3 regions of the Streptomyces kanasensis genome follow, and region 3 is predicted to be linked to each of the others. Evidence: riboswitches for the same ligand, from Rfam matches in the RefSeq annotation. Region 3 holds a riboswitch; each other region holds the start of a gene.
The links. A riboswitch is a leader RNA that binds a small molecule or an ion and turns the genes downstream of it on or off. The one in region 3 is predicted to bind cobalamin.
Positions count from the first base shown of each region.

Region 1 (3,262 bases), on a different contig from region 3:
GTCAAGGCGGGGAAGGCAGGGGCCATGCTGATCGGGGAGCTGTCCCGGCGGACCGGAGTGGGCACGCGGCTGTTGCGCTACTACGAGGCGCAGGGGCTGCTCACCTCGGTCCGGCGCGGCAACGGGTACCGCGACTACGACGAGGACGCCGTGCCCACCGTCCGGCAGGTGCGCGCGCTGCTCGCCGCCGGGCTCTCCACGGAGGTGATCCGCACGGTCCTGCCCTGCGCCCGGGGTGAGGGGCCGGGTCTGGGCTTCGACTGGTGCGCCGGGATCCGGGACGTCCTGCACGGCGAGCTGGCGGCCGCGGACGCACGCATCGACGCCCTCCGCCGCAGCCGCGGCACGCTCGCCGGCTACCTGGAGCACCCCTGACGCACCGCGCGGCGTAGCCTGGAGGAGTACTCGGGGACCGATCCTCTCCCGGGGAGGCGGACGACATGACAGCCATCGTCAGCAGGAACTTCGACGCCGCCGATGAGACCCGTCCCTTCGAGGACGGCAAGGGCAGGCTGGACCTGATCACCACCGGGCAGGGACCCGTCGGACGCGCCGTCTTCGAACCCGGCTGGCGGTGGACCGAGCACGTCAGGCCGCTCGCCGGTACCGACAGCTGCCAGGCGTCGCACACCGGCTACGTGGTCAGCGGCCGGATGCGGATCGTCATGGACGGCGGCGGTGAGAGCGCCGAGGTGGGGCCCGGCGACTTCTTCACGGTCGAGCCCGGCCACGACGCCTGGGTGCTGGGGGACGAACCCTGCGTCGCCCTGGACTGGACGGGCTTCGGCGACTACGCCCGGTCCGCCGACTGACCTCCCACCCGCCGGCGCCCACCCGCTGGCACCCACCCGTCGGTGTCCGGCCCGATGGCACCTACCCGTCGGTGTCCGGCCCGATGGCACCTGTCTGCCGCCGTCCGGCCCACTGGACCCGTCTGCCGCCGTCCGGCCCGCTGGCACCTGCCCGTCGGTGTCCGGCCCGCTGAGCGCACCCGCCCGCCGACGCCCGCCCGCCGACGCCCGCCCGCACCCGGATCCGATCCCGCCGTCGCCCGCCGTCGCCCGCCGACGCCCGCCCGCGGATCGCCCATCGTGCCCGCCCGCGCCGGCCCGCGCCCGCCCCCCGCCGGGTCGCGCCGGCGCACGTCGGCCGACGCCCGTCGGCACCCCCGGCCGCGGGCCGGCCCGGTCGGTCCCGCTCTGCGACCACCGTGTTACCTTGCCGTGGCCAGTCGAACTCAGTACCTGCGGTACCTGGGTCAGGGAATCCGGTGTGAATCCGGAACTGACGCGCAGCGGTGAGGGTGACGGGCGCGGCAGCACGAGCCACTGGGCACCGACCGGCCCGGGAAGGCGCCGCGTCCGGTCGACCCCGAGTCCGAAGACCTGCTGGCGCCCGTTACGGACGGCCCCGCGCATGGGCCACGAACCGAGGACGCCCCGTGCCCCTGCCACGCCAGCACCGCCTGCCCGCCGCCCTGCTCTGCGGCGCCCTGCTGCTCACCGGATGCGCCGGCGGCGCATCCGGCCCGTCCGCGTCCGCCTCCGGCGCGGCGGCCCGCTCCCTCGACAACTGCGGGCGTCAGGTGGAGGTCCACGGCGGCGGTCCCCGCCGGGCCGTGTCCCTGAACCAGGGCACCACCGAGACGCTGCTCTCCCTCGGCCTGGCCGACCGCATGGCCGGCACCGCCACCTGGACCGACCCGGTGATGAAGGGGCTGGAGAAGGAGAACGCCCGCGTCCGGCGGCTGGCGGAGAACAACCCCTCGTTCGAGCGGGTCCTCGACACCGAACCGGACTTCGTCGCCGCCTCCTTCGCCTCCACCCTCGGCACCGGCGGCGTCGCGACCCGCGACCAGTTCGAGAAGCTGGGCGTTCCGACGTACCTCTCCCCGGCGGACTGCGCGGGCAAGGACAACTCCGGCGGCGGTGACGGCGTGCGGACCGCGCCGCTCACCATGGAGACCATCCACCGGGAGGTGCGCGACCTCGCCCGCGTCTTCGGCGTCGAGGAACGCGGCGAGCAGCTCGTCGAGCGGCTCGACGCCCGCACCGCCGCGGCGAAGAAGGGCCTCGACGAGTCGGACGTCACCCTCATGTACTGGTTCGCCAACGCCGAGTCCCCGTACATGGCGGGCTGCTGCGGCGCGCCCGGCATCATCACCCGCACGCTCGGCGCGAAGAACGTCCTCGACGACACCACCGAGGAGTGGCCGCAGGTCAGTTGGGAGACCGTGGCCGACCGGGACCCCGACGTGCTCGTCATCGGCGACCTCACCCGCCGGTCGCAGACCGCGGAGAGCGCGAGCAAGAAGATCGCGTTCCTGGAGTCGAACCCGGTCACCAGGAACATGGAGGCCGTCAAGCACAAGCGGTACGTGCTGCTCAGCGGCCAGGCCATGAACCCGACGATCCGCACCGTGGAGGGGATCGAGCAGGTCGCCGCCGCGATCCGCCGGTTCGGGTTGTCCCGGTGACCGCCGCCCTGCTGCGCTCGGCGGCGGGGCTCGCGGTGCTCGCCGTCTCCGTCGCCCTCACCATCACCGTCGGCCCCGCCGACCTCGGCGTCGCCGACGTGTGGTCCGTCGTCGCCTCGCACCTCGGCGGCGCCCCCTCCGGGCTGTCCCCGATCCGCGACGGCATCGTGTGGAACCTGCGGCTGCCCCGCACCCTGCTGGCCGCCGTGTGCGGGGCCGGGCTCGCCGTGTGCGGCGCCGTCATGCAGTCGCTGCTGCGCAACCCGCTCGCCGACCCCTTCGTCCTCGGCGTCTCCTCCGGCGCCTCCACCGGCGCCGTGCTCGTCGTGGTCCTCGGCGCGGGTGGCGGCGCGCTGTCGCTCTCCGCGGGTGCCTTCGCCGGCGCGGTCTGCTCCTTCGCCCTGATGTTGCTGCTGAGCCACGTCCTGGGCGGCACCACCGACCGGGTCGTCCTCTCCGGTGTCGCCGCGATGCAGCTCTTCTCCGCGCTGACCTCCTTCGTCGTCGTCACCTCCGCCGACGCGGAGACCACCCGCGGCGTGCTGTTCTGGCTGCTCGGCTCGCTCGGCGGCGCCGGCTGGGACGACGTGTGGCTGTGCGCGGCCGTCCTCGCCGCGTGCCTCGCCGTCTGTCTGGCCCACGGCAGGACCCTCGACGCGTTCGCCTTCGGGCAGGACGCCGCGGCGTCCCTCGGCGTGCACGTCGGCCGCACCCGCCTCGTCCTGCTGTGCGCCACCGCGCTCCTCACCGCCGCCCTGGTCAGCGCGGCCGGCGCGATCGGCTTCG
Region 1 is NZ_JBIBSF010000001.1:569,638-572,899, reverse strand. Features, by position in the region: gene ACF053_RS02490 (MerR family transcriptional regulator) at 25-375, shown strand; gene ACF053_RS02485 (cupin domain-containing protein) at 441-812, shown strand; cobalamin riboswitch at 1,212-1,407, shown strand; gene ACF053_RS02480 (ABC transporter substrate-binding protein) at 1,442-2,476, shown strand; gene ACF053_RS02475 (FecCD family ABC transporter permease) at 2,473-3,262, shown strand, end outside.
Region 1: it holds a riboswitch for cobalamin, as region 3 does, so the genes downstream of both, ACF053_RS02480 (ABC transporter substrate-binding protein) here and ACF053_RS22270 (energy-coupling factor ABC transporter permease) in region 3, are expected to answer to the same signal.

Region 2 (3,262 bases), on a different contig from region 3:
ATGGTCGGCGTCTCCAGGAACAGGTTCAGCGACTGCGACTGGTCCAGGAACGGCGTGCGGGCGGCGGCCATGTCGATCAGGCCGCGCTGCGGGATCTCCCACGCCGTGCGGTACAGGGCCCGCACGTCGGCCGGGACCCAGGTGAAGCCCTGCACGGAGCCGCTGGACTCGCGCAGCGCCTCACGGGTCTGCGCGTCCCACACGCCGAGCTTCTTCAACTCGTCCACCAGGTAGGAGTTGACCTGGAGGAACTCGCCGGACAGCGTCTCGCGCTTGAAGAGGTTGGAGACCTGCGGCTCGATGCACTCGTAGACCCCGGCGATGGAGGCGATCGTCGCCGTCGGCGCGATGGCGAGCAGCAGCGAGTTGCGCATGCCGACCTCGGCGACGCGGGCGCGCAGCGCCTCCCACCGCTCGGGCCAGGCCAGTTCGACGTCGTAGTGGTCGGGGTGGAGCACGCCGCGCGCGGTCCGCGTCTTCTCCCACGCGGGCAGCGGGCCGTGGCGCTCGGCCAGGTCGGCGGAGGCCTCGTACGCGGCGAGCATGATCCGCTCGGCGATCCGCGTCGACAGGGCGCGCGCCTCGGGGGAGTCGAACGGCAGCCGCAGCTGGAAGAAGACGTCCTGGAGGCCCATCGCGCCCAGGCCCACCGGGCGCCAGCGGGCATTGGAGCGGCCCGCCTGCTCGGTCGGGTAGAAATTGATGTCGACGACCCGGTCGAGGAAGGTGACGGCCGTGCGGACGGTCGCGTCCAGCCGCTCCCAGTCGATGGAGCCACCGGTCACGAAGGCACCGAGGTTGACGGAGCCCAGGTTGCAGACCGCGGTCTCGCCGTCGTCCGTGACCTCCAGGATCTCCGTGCAGAGGTTGGAGGAGTGGACCGTGTGGCCCGGCTCGGCGGTCTGGTTGGCGGTGCGGTTGGCGGCGTCCTTGAACGTCATCCAGCCGTTGCCGGTCTGTGCGAGCGTCCGCATCATCCGGCCGTACAGGTCGCGGGCCGGCATCGTCCGGCGGGCCAGGCCCTTGGCCTCGGCGGCGCGGTAGGCGGCGTCGAACTCCTCGCCCCACAGGTCGACCAGCTCGGGGACGTCCGACGGCGAGAAGAGCGACCAGTCGGCGTCGGCGTTGACGCGGCGCATGAACTCGTCGGGGATCCAGTGCGCCAGGTTGAGGTTGTGCGTGCGCCGGGCGTCCTCGCCCGTGTTGTCGCGCAGCTCCAGGAACTCCTCGATGTCCGCGTGCCAGGTCTCCAGGTAGACGGCGGCGGCGCCCTTGCGCCGCCCGCCCTGGTTGACGGCGGCGACGGACGCGTCCAGCGTCTTGAGGAACGGCACGATGCCGTTGGAGTGGCCGTTGGTGCCGCGGATCAGCGAACCGCGGGCGCGGATCCGCGAGTACGACAGACCGATGCCGCCCGCGTGCTTCGAGAGCCGGGCCACCTGGTGGTAGCGGTCGTAGATGGAGTCCAGCTCGTCCTGCGGGGAGTCCAGCAGGTAGCAGGAGGACATCTGGGGGTGCCGGGTGCCCGAGTTGAACAGGGTCGGCGAGGACGGCAGGTAGTCGAGGCGGCTCATCAGCCGGTACAGCGCCTCGACCTCGTCCAGGGCGCCCGCCGAAGGGTCGGCGGCCAGGCCGCAGGCCACCCGCAGCAGGAAGTGCTGCGGCGTCTCGACCACCTTGCGGGTGAGCGGGTGGCGCAGCAGGTAGCGCGAGTACAGGGTGCGCAGGCCGAAGTAGCCGAACCGGTCGTCCGCCGCGGGGTCGATCACGGCGTCCAGCCGGTCGGCGTGGCCCGCCACGAGCTCGGCGGTGCGGTCGGCGATGAGCCCCTCGCGGTGGCCGACGGCGACGGAGGCCGAGAAGCACACCGCGCCCTGACCGGCCGCCTCGTCGGCGATGGTCCGGGTCAGGAGCCGTGCGGCGAGCTTCGAGTACGCGGGGTCCTCGGCGATCAGTCCGGCCGCCGCCTCGGTGGCGAGCTCCCGCAGTTCGGCCTCGTCCGACCCGGCGTGCCGGCCGCGCAGGGCGGCGGCGGCGACCCGGCCGGGGTCGGCGTCGGGGAGGTCCGCGGTGAGGTCGGTCAGGGTCCGCAGCAGCGCGGTCCCGGGCGCGTCGACTTCGGTGGCTGAAGCCGGATCCGCTGGCGCGATGGTCACGTGGGGGCTCTCCCTCGCTCGGCTCGGGGTCCCGCGGGCGGGGGCGGGGGAGCGGGGCGCGCCTCACCCCGGGCACGGGGGCGTGCGAGACCGCGTCCACCGGCCCACTCCGCGAGGCCCGGACGTCTGGGCACCCGGGCCGGACGGTCCGGGCGCGCTGTCGGCAGGTCGTCGGACTCGCGGGTACGCGAAGGGCACACCGGTACACCGTTGCGGGACAGTTCCGGACTCTCACCGGATTCCCCTGCTGCGACAGCGAGGACGAGCATACATGTGGGGGGCACCCCTCACCGCACACCCCACATGTTGTGTCAGAGTGTCGGCGCGTACGCGAACAGTGGCAGCCCGGGGAGGGGCTCCGGCCGCGGCGGAGGGGTCCGCGCGGAGGTGCCGCGGGGGTCTCACCGGACCGGCGCGCGGACCCTCGGGAAGGGCCGGCGCGGGCGGACACGGGGGCCGACACGGGGCCCCGGGGCTCCCGCGAGCCCGCGAGCCCGCGGGGACGCGTGTGGCCGGGGTGGTGGGGCGGGGTCAGCCGCTGACGCCCACGCCGTTGTCGGGCGCCCCGTCACCCACGGGCGGCAGGTCCCCGCGCTCCACGGGCGCGCCGCCGGGACCGCCGTTGCCGGCCGTGCCGCCGGTGCGGCCGGTCCCGCCGCTGCCGGTCGTGGCTCCCGAGTCGCCCGTCCCGGGCGCGCGTTCGGGCAGTACCTCGGCCAACTCCTCGTCGGAGGCGCGGTGCGCCCGCTCGGCGGCGGCGCGCAGGGTGGCGCGGTCGACGGCGGCGCGGTCGGCGCTCACGCGGATGCGCAGCCCGCCCTCGACGCGCAGGTACTCGTGTGCGGTGTCCCCGGAGCGGTACCACAGCGCCCCGTCCGCTGCGCACGGCGCACCACCGGCCGCGCCCGCGCCGGTCGACGGGGCGGGCGCGGCCGACGGGGTGGCGGCGCAGCCCACGTCCTCCAGGCGGCCCCGCTCGACGCCGAGGGTGAGGGTGCCGCCGCCCTTCGAGACGTACGACGCGGAGAAGCCGTCGTCGCCGAGGACGCCCACCGACTGCTCGGCGAGGGCGAAGCCGGCGGCCTCGGTCACGTACACGTGCTCCG
Region 2 is NZ_JBIBSF010000004.1:244,417-247,678, forward strand. Features, by position in the region: gene ACF053_RS12770 (ribonucleoside-diphosphate reductase subunit alpha) at 1-2,156, opposite strand, end outside; cobalamin riboswitch at 2,303-2,466, opposite strand; gene ACF053_RS12775 (hypothetical protein) at 2,688-3,262, opposite strand, start outside.
Region 2: it holds a riboswitch for cobalamin, as region 3 does, so the genes downstream of both, ACF053_RS12770 (ribonucleoside-diphosphate reductase subunit alpha) here and ACF053_RS22270 (energy-coupling factor ABC transporter permease) in region 3, are expected to answer to the same signal.

Region 3 (3,262 bases):
GCACCACCAGCTGCACCGCCGTCCGCAGCCGCGTCAGGCCCCTGCGGTCGTACGCCACATCCTCACCGGCCAGGCGCAGCCGCCCGCTCGCACACCGCAGACCGCCGCTCAGCAGCCGCAGCAGCGTCGTCTTGCCGCCGCCGTTGCGGCCCAGGACCGCCAGGGACCGCCCCTCCGGCACGGCGAAGTCGACCCCGCTGAGCACGGCGGGCCCGCCCTCGTAGGCGAACCCCGCCCCCACCAGTTCCACCACCGGCGACCCGGTCATCACACCACCCGTTCGAGTCCGAGGGCGGCCGCGACCAGCACCGCCAGCAACACCGCCGTCGCCGCCAGGAAGCGGCGGTCCAGCCGCGCCGCGGGCACCAGCACCCGCAGCGTCCCGTCGTAGCCGCGGCCGGCGAGACCGCTCTGCAGCCGTGTCGCCCGGTCGAAGGCGCGGACGAACGCGGTGGCCCCGAGACCGGCGGCCGAGCGCCACGCCGCGGCCCGGCTCGTGGTCCCCAGTCGCGCGGCCTGCGCCTGCCGGATCCGCGCCACCGCGTCCAGCAGCAGGAAGCCGATGCGGTACATCACCAGCGCCACGTCCACCACCGGCGCGGGCACGCCCGCCCGCACCAGCCGGGGCAGCACGTCCGACACGGGCGTCGTGAAGGCGAAGAGCAGCACCCCCAGCGACGCCGCCGACGACCGCAGCAGCAACTCCACGGCCTGCGCGGCCCCGCCGGGCGCGGGCGCCACCCAACCCGCCGGGCCGCCCACCTGGAACAGCAGCGGCACCGCGCCCGTGACGCAGAAGCCGAGCGGCACCCGCCACGCCCGCCACAGCTGCCGCGGAGCCACCCCCGCCGGCCCCAGCAGCACCACGACGGCGACCACCGCCACCAGCGCCGCGCCCGGCCACGGCGGCAGGGACACGGCACAGGCCGTCAGGCCGAAGCCGAGCACGGCCTTCTCGCCCGGGTGGCGGCGGCGCCAGCGGCTGCCGTGCGCCGCCACGTCGATGGGCAGCACCCCCGCTACTCCCCGGACGCCGCGGGCGGCTCGGCCGCCCCGCCGGCCCCGGCCCGCTCCTCACCCTGCCGGCGCCCGCGGCGCAGCCCGAAGTAGTACGCCAGCACTCCGGCGCCCAGCGCGGCCTGCAGGGAGAACAGCGCCGACTCCACCTCACCCGACGGGGGCTCGTACAGCGGGCTGAACCACGGCTCGTAGTCAGGGGCGTTCTCGGTGATCGCCGCCTCCGCCTGCGCGTCCGCGCCCGTGAACGGCTCCTCCTTGTGATCACCCAGTCCGAGCGCCAGCGGCAGCACCGCCAGCGCCACCACGACGAGCAGCAGCAGGGTGTTGATCCTCGCGTTCCGGCTCATCGGACCGCCGCCTCCTTCGTCGCGCCCGCCGCCGGGAGCACGCCGAGCCGGGCCAGCTCGCCCCCGCTCGACTGCCGCAGCAACCGCATCACCAGCACCGTCAGCAGGCCCTCGCTCACCGCCAGGGGGAGCTGTGTCACCGCGAAGATCCCGCCGAACTTGGCGAGCGCGCCCGTGAAGCCGCTGCCCGGGTCGGGGAACGCGAGCGCCAGCTGCACGCTCGTCACGCAGTACGTGGACAGGTCCGCCGCGAACGCGCCGAAGAAGACGGCCACCATCAGGGGCGCTCCCGTGCGGCGCAGCAGCCGGTACAGCCCGTACCCGGCCCACGGTCCGACGACCGCCATCGAGAAGGCGTTCGCGCCGAGCGTCGTCAGACCGCCGTGCGCCAGCAGCAGCGCCTGGAACAGCAGGGTGATCGTGCCGAGCACGGCCATGATGGGCGGCCGGAACAGGATGGCGCCGAGCCCCGTACCGGTGGGGTGGCTGCAGCTGCCCGTCACCGACGGGATCTTCAACGCGGACAGGACGAACGTGAACGCCCCGGACGCGCCGAGCAGCAGCGTCGACTCGGGGTTGGCCCTGACCTCCCGGGTCAGCGCCCGGACGCCGTGGACGACGAACGGAGCGGCCGCCAGTGTCCAGGCGACCGCGTGTTCCCGGGGTAGGAACCCCTCGGCTATATGCATGTGGGGGAGACCCTCTCCAGCACCTCGTGGATGGACAACGCGCCCTGGCCGGTCTCCTGGCTGACGGGTACTACCGCCTCGACCCCGCCTTCCCGGACGCCGCGGTCTCCCGCGGCGGTCCAGTGGCTTCCCCGCTGGCGCGGGGGGTGGGGCCGGACTTCCCGATCACAGTGGCGAGGGCCGCGCCGGTTCCACACCGGCTTCCCGTACACCAAGGCCCTGCGACACTAGTGCGTTGACCAGGTACATCACAACCGCGCACACGGGGGAGTCCCGCCGCACGGGCGGGCGCTCGCGGGTGCCCGCCACGCCCTACCGCTTGCGGTAGCCGTACGCCTCCGAGGCCGCCGCCTCCACCGCGTCGAGGTCGCCGCCCGCCGCCGCCGTGACGACGGCCGCCACCGCGCCCTCCACGAACGGCGCGTCCACCAGCCGCGTCCCCGCCGGCAGTTCCCCCTCCTCCAGCAGCGCCTTCACCGTCAGGACGGCGCTGCCCAGGTCCACCAGGACCGCGACGCCGGCGCCGCCGTCGACCTCCGCGGCCGCCCGCGCGACCAGTTCGGCGCTCGTACCGAGCCCGCCGTCCGGCCCGCCGCCGGCCGCCGCCACCGGTACCCCGCCGGCGCCCCCGGCCAGTCCCCGGGCGAGCGCGGCGACGGCCTGCGCGACCGGGGCGCTGTGCGAGACGAGCACGACGCCCACGGGCGCCCCCGAGCCGCTCACGCCGCCTCCCCCGTGACGTCGGCGAGTGCCGCGAAGAGCAGCGCGGCCGACGTGGCGCCCGGGTCCCGGTGTCCCACCGACCGCTCGCCGAGGTAACTGGCCCGTCCCTTGCGGGCGCGCATCGGCCCGGTCGCCTCCGCGCCCTCCGCGGCGGCCCGCGCGGCCGCCGCGACGGCGTCCGGCCGGTCCTGCCCGAGCGCGGCCACGGCCGGCTCCAGCGCGTCCAGCATCGTCTTGTCCCCGGCCCGCGCCCCGCCGAGCCGGGCCACCGCCGCGACACCGTCGCCCAGCGCCTCCGCCAGCCGCGCGGGCGCCACCTCGGGCTCGTCGCCCAGGGCCTTGCCGGCGCTCCGCAGCAGCGTGCCGTACAGCGGCCCCGACGCCCCGCCCACCGTGGAGATCAGCCGCCGGCCGGCCAGCACCAGGACCGCGCCGGGCGTCCGCGGCGGCTCCTCCTCCAGCGCGGCCGCCACCGCCGTGAAG
Region 3 is NZ_JBIBSF010000009.1:117,275-120,536, reverse strand. Features, by position in the region: gene ACF053_RS22285 (energy-coupling factor ABC transporter ATP-binding protein) at 1-268, opposite strand, end outside; gene cbiQ (cobalt ECF transporter T component CbiQ) at 268-1,014, opposite strand; gene ACF053_RS22275 (energy-coupling factor ABC transporter substrate-binding protein) at 1,020-1,367, opposite strand; gene ACF053_RS22270 (energy-coupling factor ABC transporter permease) at 1,364-2,056, opposite strand; cobalamin riboswitch at 2,086-2,287, opposite strand; gene ACF053_RS22265 (PTS-dependent dihydroxyacetone kinase phosphotransferase subunit DhaM) at 2,369-2,779, opposite strand; gene dhaL (dihydroxyacetone kinase subunit DhaL) at 2,776-3,262, opposite strand, start outside.